2 regions of the Pseudoneobacillus rhizolycopersici genome follow, and region 1 is predicted to be linked to the other one. Evidence: a T-box and tRNA genes for the amino acid it is inferred to sense, from the RefSeq annotation. Region 1 holds a T-box; the other holds one or more tRNA genes.
What was found. The T-box of region 1 lies ahead of trpS (tryptophan--tRNA ligase). A T-box ahead of a tRNA ligase gene usually reads a tRNA of that ligase, here a tRNA-Trp.
Positions count from the first base shown of each region.

Region 1 (5,388 bases):
AGCAATAAGACAATTGATTGATTCTTTTGATAAGGAGATTGCATGATGCTTAAATATACGTTACGCCGTTTGCTCGGCATGATCCCTATGCTTTTCCTTATCTCCATTGTAGTGTTTACCCTGGCAAAGATGATGCCAGGGGACTCCCTCAGTGGGGAAATTGACCCGAATAATACGGACCCACAATATATCGAAGAAATGCGTGAAAAATTGGGCTATAACGACCCAATTCATATTCAATATTTCAACTGGATTTCCAAGTTTGTTCAAGGTGATTTTGGCCGATCTACTCGATATAAAATTCCTGCAAGTGATATTATCATGGAAAAATTGCCAAATACAGTATTATTAGGTGCAACATCACTCTTTATTACTTATGTTCTTGCTTTTATAATGGGTATTTATTCAGGACGAAAGCCATATACAATAGGTGACAATATTATTGCGGGGGCCAATTACCTCGGACTAGCATTACCTTCCTTTGTTGCAGGGGTATTTGCCATTTACTTTTTCTCCTTTAATTTAGGATGGTTTCCATCGAACGGTTCAGTCGATATTTCGGTGCAAGATGGGACATTTGCTTATTACTTAAGTAGGCTTCACCACGTATTTTTACCAGCTGTTGTATTAGGATTATTGAGTACCGCAAGTTATACGCAATTTTTGCGTAATGATATTATAGAAAATAGCCGAAGGGATTTTGTGAGAACGGCTAGAGCAAAAGGAACTTCTGAGTCAACCATTTATAACAAACACATTCTTCGTAATTCAATTATTCCTCTTATTACCTTTTTAGGATTCGATATTGTTAATATTGTTGGAGGAGCAATTATTACTGAAACGATCTTTACTTATCCGGGTCTCGGGCAATTATTCTTAAACTCATTAAGTCAGCAAGATTATCCAGTCTTTATGGCTTTAACAATGATGTTCTCGTTTTTAACTTTGTTTGGAAATCTTGTAGCGGATATCCTATACGGTATTGTTGATCCGCGCATAAGATTGGATTAGGAGGTACGGACATGGAATTATCAACTGCACCCCAAACCTCTGTGCAAGTAAAGCCGCAAAAAAGTATGTCACCATTTGCGATTGCACGTAGAAAGTTTTTGAAAAATAAGCTTGCTATGTTAAGTCTAATTTATCTAATTATCGTTACGATTGTTTCATTTTTGGCGCCATACATTACTACTTTGGACATCACTCGTATCAATATCGGTGAAATGTCATTAAGACCTTCAGCTGAACATTGGTTAGGAACAGATAAAAACGGACGGGATGTTTTTACAAGACTTTTATATGGTGGTAGGGTTTCTCTACTAGTTGGAATTTCTTGTACATTCTTTGTTGTTTTACTTGGCACAATCGTTGGTTCAGTAGCGGGCTATTTCGGTGGTAAGGTCGATAGTATGTTAATGAGATTTACTGACTTTATCTTGAATTTCCCATTTCTTGTCTTTGTTATCGTATTAGGAGCTATTTTCTTCGGTAAATTAAACGGATTAGCGGTTTTAATCATCGTTATTAGTGCGTTAAGCTGGGGAGGGGTAGCAAGGATTGTTCGAAGTAAGGTACTGGCTGAAAAAGAGAATGAATACATTTTAGCTGCAGTATCAATAGGATGTTCTCCAGTAAAGGTAATCGTTAAACACTTACTTCCAAATGTGCTTTCTACCATTATTGTACAGTCAACCTTATTATTTGCGACTATGATTGTAGCTGAATCAGGATTAAGTTACTTAGGATTTGGTGTTCCTTCTGAAATTCCAAGTTGGGGGAATATGCTTTCATTCGCAAGGGAGCCAGATGTTTTACAAGGTAAACCTTGGATTTGGATACCACCTGCATTAATCATTACCCTAACGATACTTTCTATTAACTTCGTTGGAGAAGGATTAAAGGATGCCTTTAACCCACGTTCACGAAGATAAAATCTACCATTCAAAAATGGTAGATTTTTTTTATTGGGAAGGGTCTTGTCAACTGATTTCCGGAAAATAAGATAATCATCTCAAAGCGATTTTCGTCCTTACATGTTCATAATAAAAGAGTTTTTTAGCTTATTCATTCTGATTTCATTTTATATATCATATATATGCAATATATGAGGGACGAGCCTATATAATGGATGTGGTTATTACAATGTTGTTTAGAGCATTTATATTATTAACAGGTTTTGGGCTTGCTATTTCGGGCGGAATTAGTACAATTGCCTATTTAAATCTCTTAACAACAGGCTATGGGATGATTGAATATTTGTTATTCATATCGAAAAAAATAGAGTGCCATCTTTTACCATTAGGTATCATCTTTATATGGGTAAGCATATATTTTCCCCATTCATTCTCCAAAAACAAAAAATAGATACGCCAAGGTTTCTCCATAAAAGGAATAATTTTACTAAGTACTGCCCATACTGTTGACAAACAGTTTCTTGAAGTGAGGGATTTTTGCCATGCTATATCTTCATGATGTTTGGGTAAATTGGTTTGAGGGTGAAGAGAACGGCTATAATGTCTGTCATTTTCATGAATGGAGAAAGGACGATGGGGTTGAGCTATTGGATCAAGTGCCATTAGTTAAGGTTGAACCAATCCTTTTCCATTATATTGAAAACGATTTATCAGAGCTACCGAAGCAGTTATTAGATGACATTTATCAAAAAGCATTTTTACGAAAAAACCATGAAAGAATCCAATTAGATTATTGTTTTATTGTAACAGATGGTGTAGGAATTCTTGCAGTTGATACAATTGGTTACCATATTCCAATCAGAAAAAGCAGGCTAATTCCTAGACAAGAACAGCTTGTCTATGAGATGGTTGAAAATCATTCCCCTAAGAAATATCAATTCAATCAACCATTAACTAAAAAAGACTTTCATATTCTGTCCCCTGAACCTGATTTAATGGCGGGTCTGACGCGAAGAGAACGGCAGTTAAAACAGTTATTATTTATGGCTTTGGACCAGCTGTATTCTTCAAAAAATACATCTGAAATAAGATACTGGTACACGGAATGGAATCCAGTCAAGTATTCATATTTACAAAGCATGCAATTTGAAAATATTTGGAATGAATTATTTGAGGAAATTAAGCAAGGCTGGTCTGTAAAGCATGCTAATTTTTGTGAAAATCTAATTAAAGGACAACCATTTTTCGAAAAACTTTGGGAAATGGAACATGGCCCAAAAGTAAATTAAGCGGAGCACTTTAATAAGTGTTCCGCTTTTTTATTATTTTCTTTTTCTACCTAAGCCCATCGCACTTTCCATTTTTTTAATCATTTTATTGGCGACGGCATTTGCCTTTTCTGCACCTTTATCAAGAACTTCGTCAAGATAGGAAGATTCCATTAGTTCATGATATTTTGTTTGAATTGGTTGGAGTTCATTAATTAAAACCTCGGCTAAATCAGACTTAAATACACCATATCCCTTTCCTTCATATAAAGTTTCAATTTCAGAAATTGACTTTTTCGAAACAATTGAATAAATCGAGATTAGATTAGAGATTCCAGGGCGATTTTCTCTGTCGAATTTAACGGTCCCTTCTGAATCTGTTACAGCACTTTTTATCTTCTTTTCAATTTGTTTTGGCTCATCCAGAAGACTGATAAATCCCTTTGGGTTAGGGTCTGATTTACTCATTTTTTTCGTAGGATCCTGCAAAGACATAATTCTGGCACCAATTTTAGGAATCCGAACTTCTGGAATCGTAAAAATGTCGCGATACTTTTTATTAAATCTTTCTGCAAGATCTCTTGTTAATTCTAGATGCTGCTTTTGATCTTCTCCAACAGGAACAATATTAGTATTATATAGTAAAATGTCGCCAGCCATAAGCGGTGGATAAGTTAATAAACCCGCAACTACAGCTTCTTTACCTGCAGATTTATCTTTAAACTGAGTCATACGTTCTAACTCTCCAATATAAGCAACGCATTGAAGCATCCATCCTGCTTGGGCGTGTGCAGGGACTTCCGATTGAATGAACATTGTAACCTTATCTGGGTCCATTCCTGCAGCAAGATAAAGTGCAGCAAGACTTCTAATATTCTTTCTTAAAATCTGTGGATCTTGTGGTACGGTAATGGCATGTTGGTCAACAATACAAAAGTAACAATTATACTCATGCTGAAGTTCAACAAATTGTGTTAAAGCCCCAATGTAATTCCCAAGTGTAATTGTCCCACTAGGTTGAATACCTGAAAAAATCGTTTGCATCTTTTTTAGCCTCCAAAAAAATTATTCACTTTAAGATAAAAAAAAAGACCATTCGTCCATAAATAGGGACGAATGGTCCGCGTTGCCACCCTAATTACTCCAAATGAGTCTCTCATACCCTCAATTAAGTTTCATTCATGAGGAACCTTGATAACGTAAGGTTAACGTTAAGCCATACCAGATGATAAAATCCTTCCTGCTCACAGCTCAAAAGTCCATTCCATTTACGAGGATGTTTGTTTACACCTGCCACAAACTCTCTAAAAATCCGTCGATAAATGTACTAATCTTTTTCATCGCTTTATTGAAATATTTTATTATAAATTACCTCAAAAAGTAAAAAAAAGCAAGTTTTTTGGAGGTTTCAAATTGAAAGAAAAAATTTTTTTGATGAGCAAAAAGTCGAAAAATGTCGATAGGAATATTGATAATACAATGATTTATCTAATATTATACTAGAATACTAACTACCTTATACGGAAATGATGCTTGCAATAATTTTTTTAACTATTTATAATAAATCTAACAAATGAATCTTTACTATTTTCGTAACATTCTCAGTATAAATTAGGTTATATACATTATTTTCTAAATAATTGTTAGAAAGTTGTTACTTTTCCGTTTAGAGATATTAATAGTTTCGTAAGTATACGGAAAACAATTTTATTATTTCGAAAGTATATTTTGCGCGAAAAATTAACTGACTATTCCATTAATATTTAGTGGATGGACAAATGTATTTTGGGAAAATGTAAAAAGGTAAAGATTCTTTGTGGGAAAAAAATAAGGGGGTAAAAACAATGAAGAAAAGATTATCGATCTTTTTTAGCATGTTACTAGTATTAAGTATGTTTTTAGCTGCTTGTGCTGGTAAAGACAGCAAAAATAATGCTGGCGAAGGTGATAAAGCTGCTAATGTACCTCAAGAGTTACGTATTAACATTAACTCTGAACCACCAACTCTACATCCAGGTTTAGCTAGTGACTCTACATCAGGTGGAGTTTTATTGCAAACGTTCGAAGGTTTAACTCGTCTTGATAAAGACGGAAAGCCAGAAAATGCGATGGCTGAAGATGTACAAATTTCTGATGATTTAAAGACTTATACATTCAAGTTACGTGATGCAAATTGGACTAACGGTGATCCTGTTACCGCGGAAGAC
Region 1 covers NZ_JBTOOE010000005.1:33,504-38,891, reverse strand. The annotation lists gene opp4A (oligopeptide ABC transporter substrate-binding protein) at 1-8, shown strand, start outside; gene opp4B (oligopeptide ABC transporter permease) at 46-1,011, shown strand; gene opp4C (oligopeptide ABC transporter permease) at 1,023-1,931, shown strand; gene ACX9YW_RS23895 (YuzI family membrane protein) at 2,125-2,364, shown strand; gene ACX9YW_RS07195 (YjbA family protein) at 2,456-3,202, shown strand; gene trpS (tryptophan--tRNA ligase) at 3,236-4,225, opposite strand; T-box leader at 4,287-4,531, opposite strand; gene ACX9YW_RS07185 (peptide ABC transporter substrate-binding protein) at 5,026-5,388, shown strand, end outside.

Region 2 (5,388 bases), on a different contig from region 1:
GCTTGACCCGGAAATGGTTAAAGAAGTCCTCAACGTTATGAAGGACCTTGCCGGATCTGGGATAACGATGGCAATCGTAACCCATGAAATGGGATTTGCTCGTGAAGTAGCTGATCGCATCATGTTCCTTGAAGGTGGCGTGCTATTAGAAGAAGGCTCTCCGGAAGAGTTCTTTACTAATCCGAAAACAACACGTGCAAAGGACTTTCTTGATAAGGTTCTATAACTCATTAAAAAAGACAGTCGAAGAATTTTTCTTGGCTGTCTTTTTTTAAAGAGCTATAAAATTAAATACTCCTTTAAAGCTTGCTGCAGCGTGCCAAGCGTTTTGGCATTTTTATCAAACTTTACACCCATATGGATCATTTTTCGAACCACTTCTGCTCGTAGTCCGGTAATCACCGAGGTACAACCCATTAACGCCGTCCCTTGAATGATTTTCATGATGTGTTCAATGACGTCATTTTCCATCTCAGCAATTCCAGAAAGGTCCATAATCAGCGTTTGAATGCGTAATTTACCAATCTCGGTCAAAACTTTTTCCTCAAGAATATTGGAGCGATAAATATCGACCGAGCCGATTAGCGGTAGGATACAAATACTTTTGTTAATTGGAATAATGGGAACAGACAAATTTTCAACCATTTTTCGTTGCGCTGCAATTAAGGAATCCTTGTAGGTTGAATAATTAATGAAAAAGGTATTTAAAAACTCGTCGATATGATTGTTTATCTTCTTTTCCATAACGAAAAAATCCTCAATTGAAAATCGGTGGAATCGTTCGTTATACTTATGAACAAAGGACCACAGTGTTCTTCGAATCGCTTGAATCCATTCCAATTTAAACGATAGAGGAATGGACTGTGTCGCCCAGGCAATTCCTTCTTGTTTGGCGAATAACAGCAATTCTTTCTCCTTGCCATCAATAATATATATAACGAGATTATGAGCGTTATTGACTAGGTCAATTTTGCCTACCTTGAGAATTTCATTTATCTTATCTTTTACGTTTACCGCTTCTTTTAATAATGACTGTTCGAAGCTTTGTTTATTTTCTTGAACAAATTCTTTAATTTGGGTAAACTCCTTCGTCATAATCCCCATATTAAAATTTTCCCCCTTATTCACTCAACATGCGCGAAGAATATTTACCCACTTTTCTAAATTAATAAACCTGAAATATTATTTATTGTAAAATTATATTCCATTGAATTCCATCGTAATTTCATGAAAGTTGCACATTCTATTAACAAGCTTTCTAAGGGGGAATTGTATATGGATGAACAATGTTTCTATTGTAACGATACCATTGAAGATGGATATTACTTTGGAAGTTTTGTCCATCAAAATGATCTTTTAGAAAAGCCGTTATGCAAAAATTGTTACCAAGACTGGCTTGAAGGGATAAAAGAGTAACCCTTCACCCATGGAATTGCCTAGTGAATGACTAGGCAATTTTAATTTTTTTAAAAAAAGATAAAAATTTTTATTGAAAAATGGGCAAAATATATATTAATATAATTAATATCTTCATATTATTGTTCCGCAGTAGCTCAGTGGTAGAGCATTCGGCTGTTAACCGAACGGTCGTAGGTTCGAGTCCTACCTGCGGAGCCATTTTTTTGTCATGTTTTTCCTAATAGGGGCATAGTTTAAAGGTAGAACTAAGGTCTCCAAAACCTTCAGTGTGGGTTCGATTCCTACTGCCCCTGCCAATTGAATATGCGGGTGTAGTTTAGTGGTAAAACCTCAGCCTTCCAAGCTGATGTTGTGGGTTCGATTCCCATCACCCGCTTAACCGCATATAACCAACGCAGTGTTCATTTCTTTCAAGGAAATGGGTACTGCGTTTTTTATTTAAGCAAATTAATGGGAGATGGCCATGAAAAGGTTTAAAATTAAGACAGATCATGTCAGTTTAGGAAATGAGGTAAGGAGAGAAATGCCAATCAAAGCCATCTTTTTAGATTTTTACGGAACAGTTGTACATGAAAATGAGGAATCATTGCTGGAAATTTGTCATAGAATCAAACAAAATTCTGATACCAAAGCATCTGTAGGTGAAATCGGCTATTATTGGACGAAGGAATTTAATCAATTGCTTACATTTAGCCAAGGTGAAAACTTTTTATCACAAAGGCAAGTCAGTACCGATTCCTTAAAAAATACATTGGAGAAGTTTAATTCGAAGGCAAACGAAGAAGAATTACTTCAATTAATGTTTCACCATTGGAAAAGCCCAACCATTTTTACCGATGCAGTAGCGTTTTTTGAAAATAATCATTTGCCTGTTTATATACTTTCCAATGTAGACCACTTAGATATAACCGAAGCGATTAATCTCTTGCATTTAAAAGTAGATGGCGTCATCACAAGTGAACATGTCAAAGTCTATAAACCTCATCAAGATATGTATCACTATGCCCTTGAGATGAGTGGTTTATCAGCTGATGAAGTTCTCCATGTTGGCGACTCTTTAACAAGCGACGTCTTTGGAGCCAACCGAGTTGGTATCAAGAGTGTTTGGCTCAACCGGAGCCGTAAACCATTGTCTGGTGATACGCAACCAGATTTTATCGTCGAACATCTAAATGAAATTTTGATGTTGCCCGTTTTAATAAACTAAAAAGGAGGAATCCACATGACAACATACACTTCTAGAGTTGAGGTCCCAATCACGGAAAAATGGAACCTAGAGGATTTATATTCTGATGTGCACAAGTGGGAAGCGGATTTACAAAAAGTTGAGGAAATGGCTAAAAAACTGAAAGAATTCGACGGAGCCATTCAAGATGGAAAGAGCCTTTTTCAATTCTTAAAACTACAGGAGGAATTATCCTATACTTTTAACCATGTGTTTGCTTATTGCATGCTTAAGGTGGATGAGGACACCCGAGACACAACCTCTCAGTCATTGCTTGACCGGGCGAGAGCTCTCAGTGTCAAGGTAAGTGCGGCAACCTCTTTCTTTATGCCATTTTTATTAAGCTTAGAGGAGGAGACACTTAAAGGCTACATAGCTGCGGATAAAGGCCTTGATTACTTTGCCGATGATCTTTGGGAATCGTTCCGTTATAAAGTGCATGTTCTGAGTAAAGAGCAAGAAGAGATTCTTTCCCAGCTAGGAGAGGCACTTGCAGTTCCTAGCAATACTTACGGGATGATTAACAATGCAGATATTCAATTTGGCGAGGTAACAAATGAAGACGGTGAAAAAATCGAACTCACCAGAGGGCTGTATTCAAAATTAATCGAGGACGAAGATCGCGAAAAGCGCCGTGAAGCCTACAAAGCATACTACAAACCATATCTTGCAGCTAAAAATACCATTGCTTCGACTCTTGCTGGGGCAATTAAGAATAATGTCACCATTGCTAAAATTCGCCATTATCCTTCTGCTTTAGAGAAGGCACTCTTTGGTGATAAGGTTCCAAAAGAAGTCTATGAAAACCTAATCACTGCAACGAAAGCTAATATTGCCCCAATGCATCGTTATTCGCAAATTCGCAAGGAAAAGTTGGGACTTGATGAATTAAGACAATATGATCTAAGTACCCCACTCGTCAAAGGAGTCAAAAGAGTCATCTCGTACGACGATGCTTATGAAACGATGCGAAAAGCACTCGCCCCGTTAGGTGAAAATTACCTTGCCATTTTAAAGGAGTTTAAGGAAAATCGCTATATCGATGTTCGTGAAACTCCTGGAAAACGCTCTGGGGCCTATAATCTAGGTGTATATGGGGTGCATCCGTACATTTTATTGAATCATCAGGATGACTTAGATAGTTTATTTACGTTAGCACATGAATGTGGTCACGGGGTCCACAGCAAACTGAGTGCGATGCATCAACCACAAATCACTGCACGATACACGATTTTCGTGGCCGAAGTCGCTTCTACAGTTAACGAAGTTTTACTTATTAATTATTTATTAAAAACAGAAACTAACACAGACATTCGCAAATCTTTATTAAACCATTTTATCGATCAGTTTAAAGGAACCTTCTTTACGCAAGTCATGTTTGCTGAGTTTGAAAAGAGAACTCATGAAATGGCTGAACAAGGTTTACCTTTAAATGTGGATGCATTTAATAAAACATACGAGGCATTATTCCGTGAGTACAACGGCGATGAAGTTGTTTTTGATGAAGAAGTGAAATTCGGCTGGTCAAGAATTCCTCACTTCTATCGTCCGTTCTACGTATATAAATATGCAACTGGCTTTGCCTCAGCGATTCACTTAGCTACGAAAATTTTCGAAGGCGATCAAGAAACGTTGAAAAACTACTTAGAGTTCTTAAAAAGCGGCAGCTCAGACTATCCGCTTGAATTATTGAAGAAAACGGGTGTTGATTTGACCACACCTGAGCCCATTGAAAATGCTCTAAAGCGTTTTGCGGAGCTGGTAGAGGATTTTTCAAAGTTATAAGAATAACATCCTGGGAGAAAGTTCTTTTCCCGGGATTTTTTTGTTGATTTAGTTTTATTCATCGTTATTTGGTTGCCAAGCGAGGTCCTTGTCGACCGATTTTTGGGAAAAGCAGATTAAGCGGTCGCCAAGAGAGGTTCTTGACGCCCGATTTTTGGGAAGAGCAAAGAAAGTGGACGCCAAGAGAGGTTCTTGACGCCCGATTTTTGGGAAGAGCAAAGAAAGTGGTAGCCAAGAGAGGTTCTTGACGCCCGATTTTAGGGAAGAGTATGGAAAGTGGTCGCCAAGAGGAGTTCTTGACGCCCGATTTTCGGGAAGAGCACGGAAAGAGGTAGCCAAGAGAGGTTCTTGACGCCCGATTTTCGGGAAGAGCAAAGAAAGTGGTAGCCAAGAGAGGTTTTTGACGCCCGATTTTCGGGAAGAGCAAAGAAAGTGGTCCACCAGGTTTTGCTTATTGCTAAATTTTCACAAAAAAATAATCGAAAAAAATTTGATGAAATTTTTTAGATAAAACGGGGATTCTAACCAATAACATGACATTTATCATACCCTGGTCATGACACTTGCTACTACAAAGGGAAAAACCCTTCCTCTATACTTAAATTAACAAGTTAAAGAAAGGGGAATATATCAAAAATGACCCTAGAACAAACGAAGAAAAACTTAAAAAAACAAGTTACCCCTTATGAAAAATCAACAGTTAAAGAAAGTACAATTCAATTATTGAACACGTTGGTTCCATTTTTGGGACTATGGGTTCTTGCTCATCTAAGTCTCTCTGTATCCTATTGGTTGGCATTAGTACCAATCATTTTGGCAGCGGGCTTTTTGGTGCGAATCTTCATTATTTTTCACGATTGCACTCACCATTCCTTTTTTAAAAGCCGCAAGGCAAATCGAATTGTTGGAACGATTACAGGGGTAATTACGTTGTTCCCATTTGATCAATGGGGGCACGA
Region 2 covers NZ_JBTOOE010000015.1:11,292-16,679, reverse strand. The annotation lists gene ACX9YW_RS15040 (amino acid ABC transporter ATP-binding protein) at 1-226, shown strand, start outside; gene ACX9YW_RS15035 (STAS domain-containing protein) at 280-1,104, opposite strand; gene ACX9YW_RS15030 (hypothetical protein) at 1,276-1,416, shown strand; tRNA gene ACX9YW_RS15025 (tRNA-Asn) at 1,543-1,617, shown strand; tRNA gene ACX9YW_RS15020 (tRNA-Trp) at 1,642-1,715, shown strand; tRNA gene ACX9YW_RS15015 (tRNA-Gly) at 1,725-1,795, shown strand; gene ACX9YW_RS15010 (HAD family hydrolase) at 1,883-2,626, shown strand; gene pepF (oligoendopeptidase F) at 2,642-4,429, shown strand; gene desA (Delta(5) desaturase DesA) at 5,066-5,388, shown strand, end outside.
Region 2: it has a tRNA-Trp gene. The T-box ahead of trpS (tryptophan--tRNA ligase) is inferred to sense a tRNA for this amino acid. The anticodon was not compared.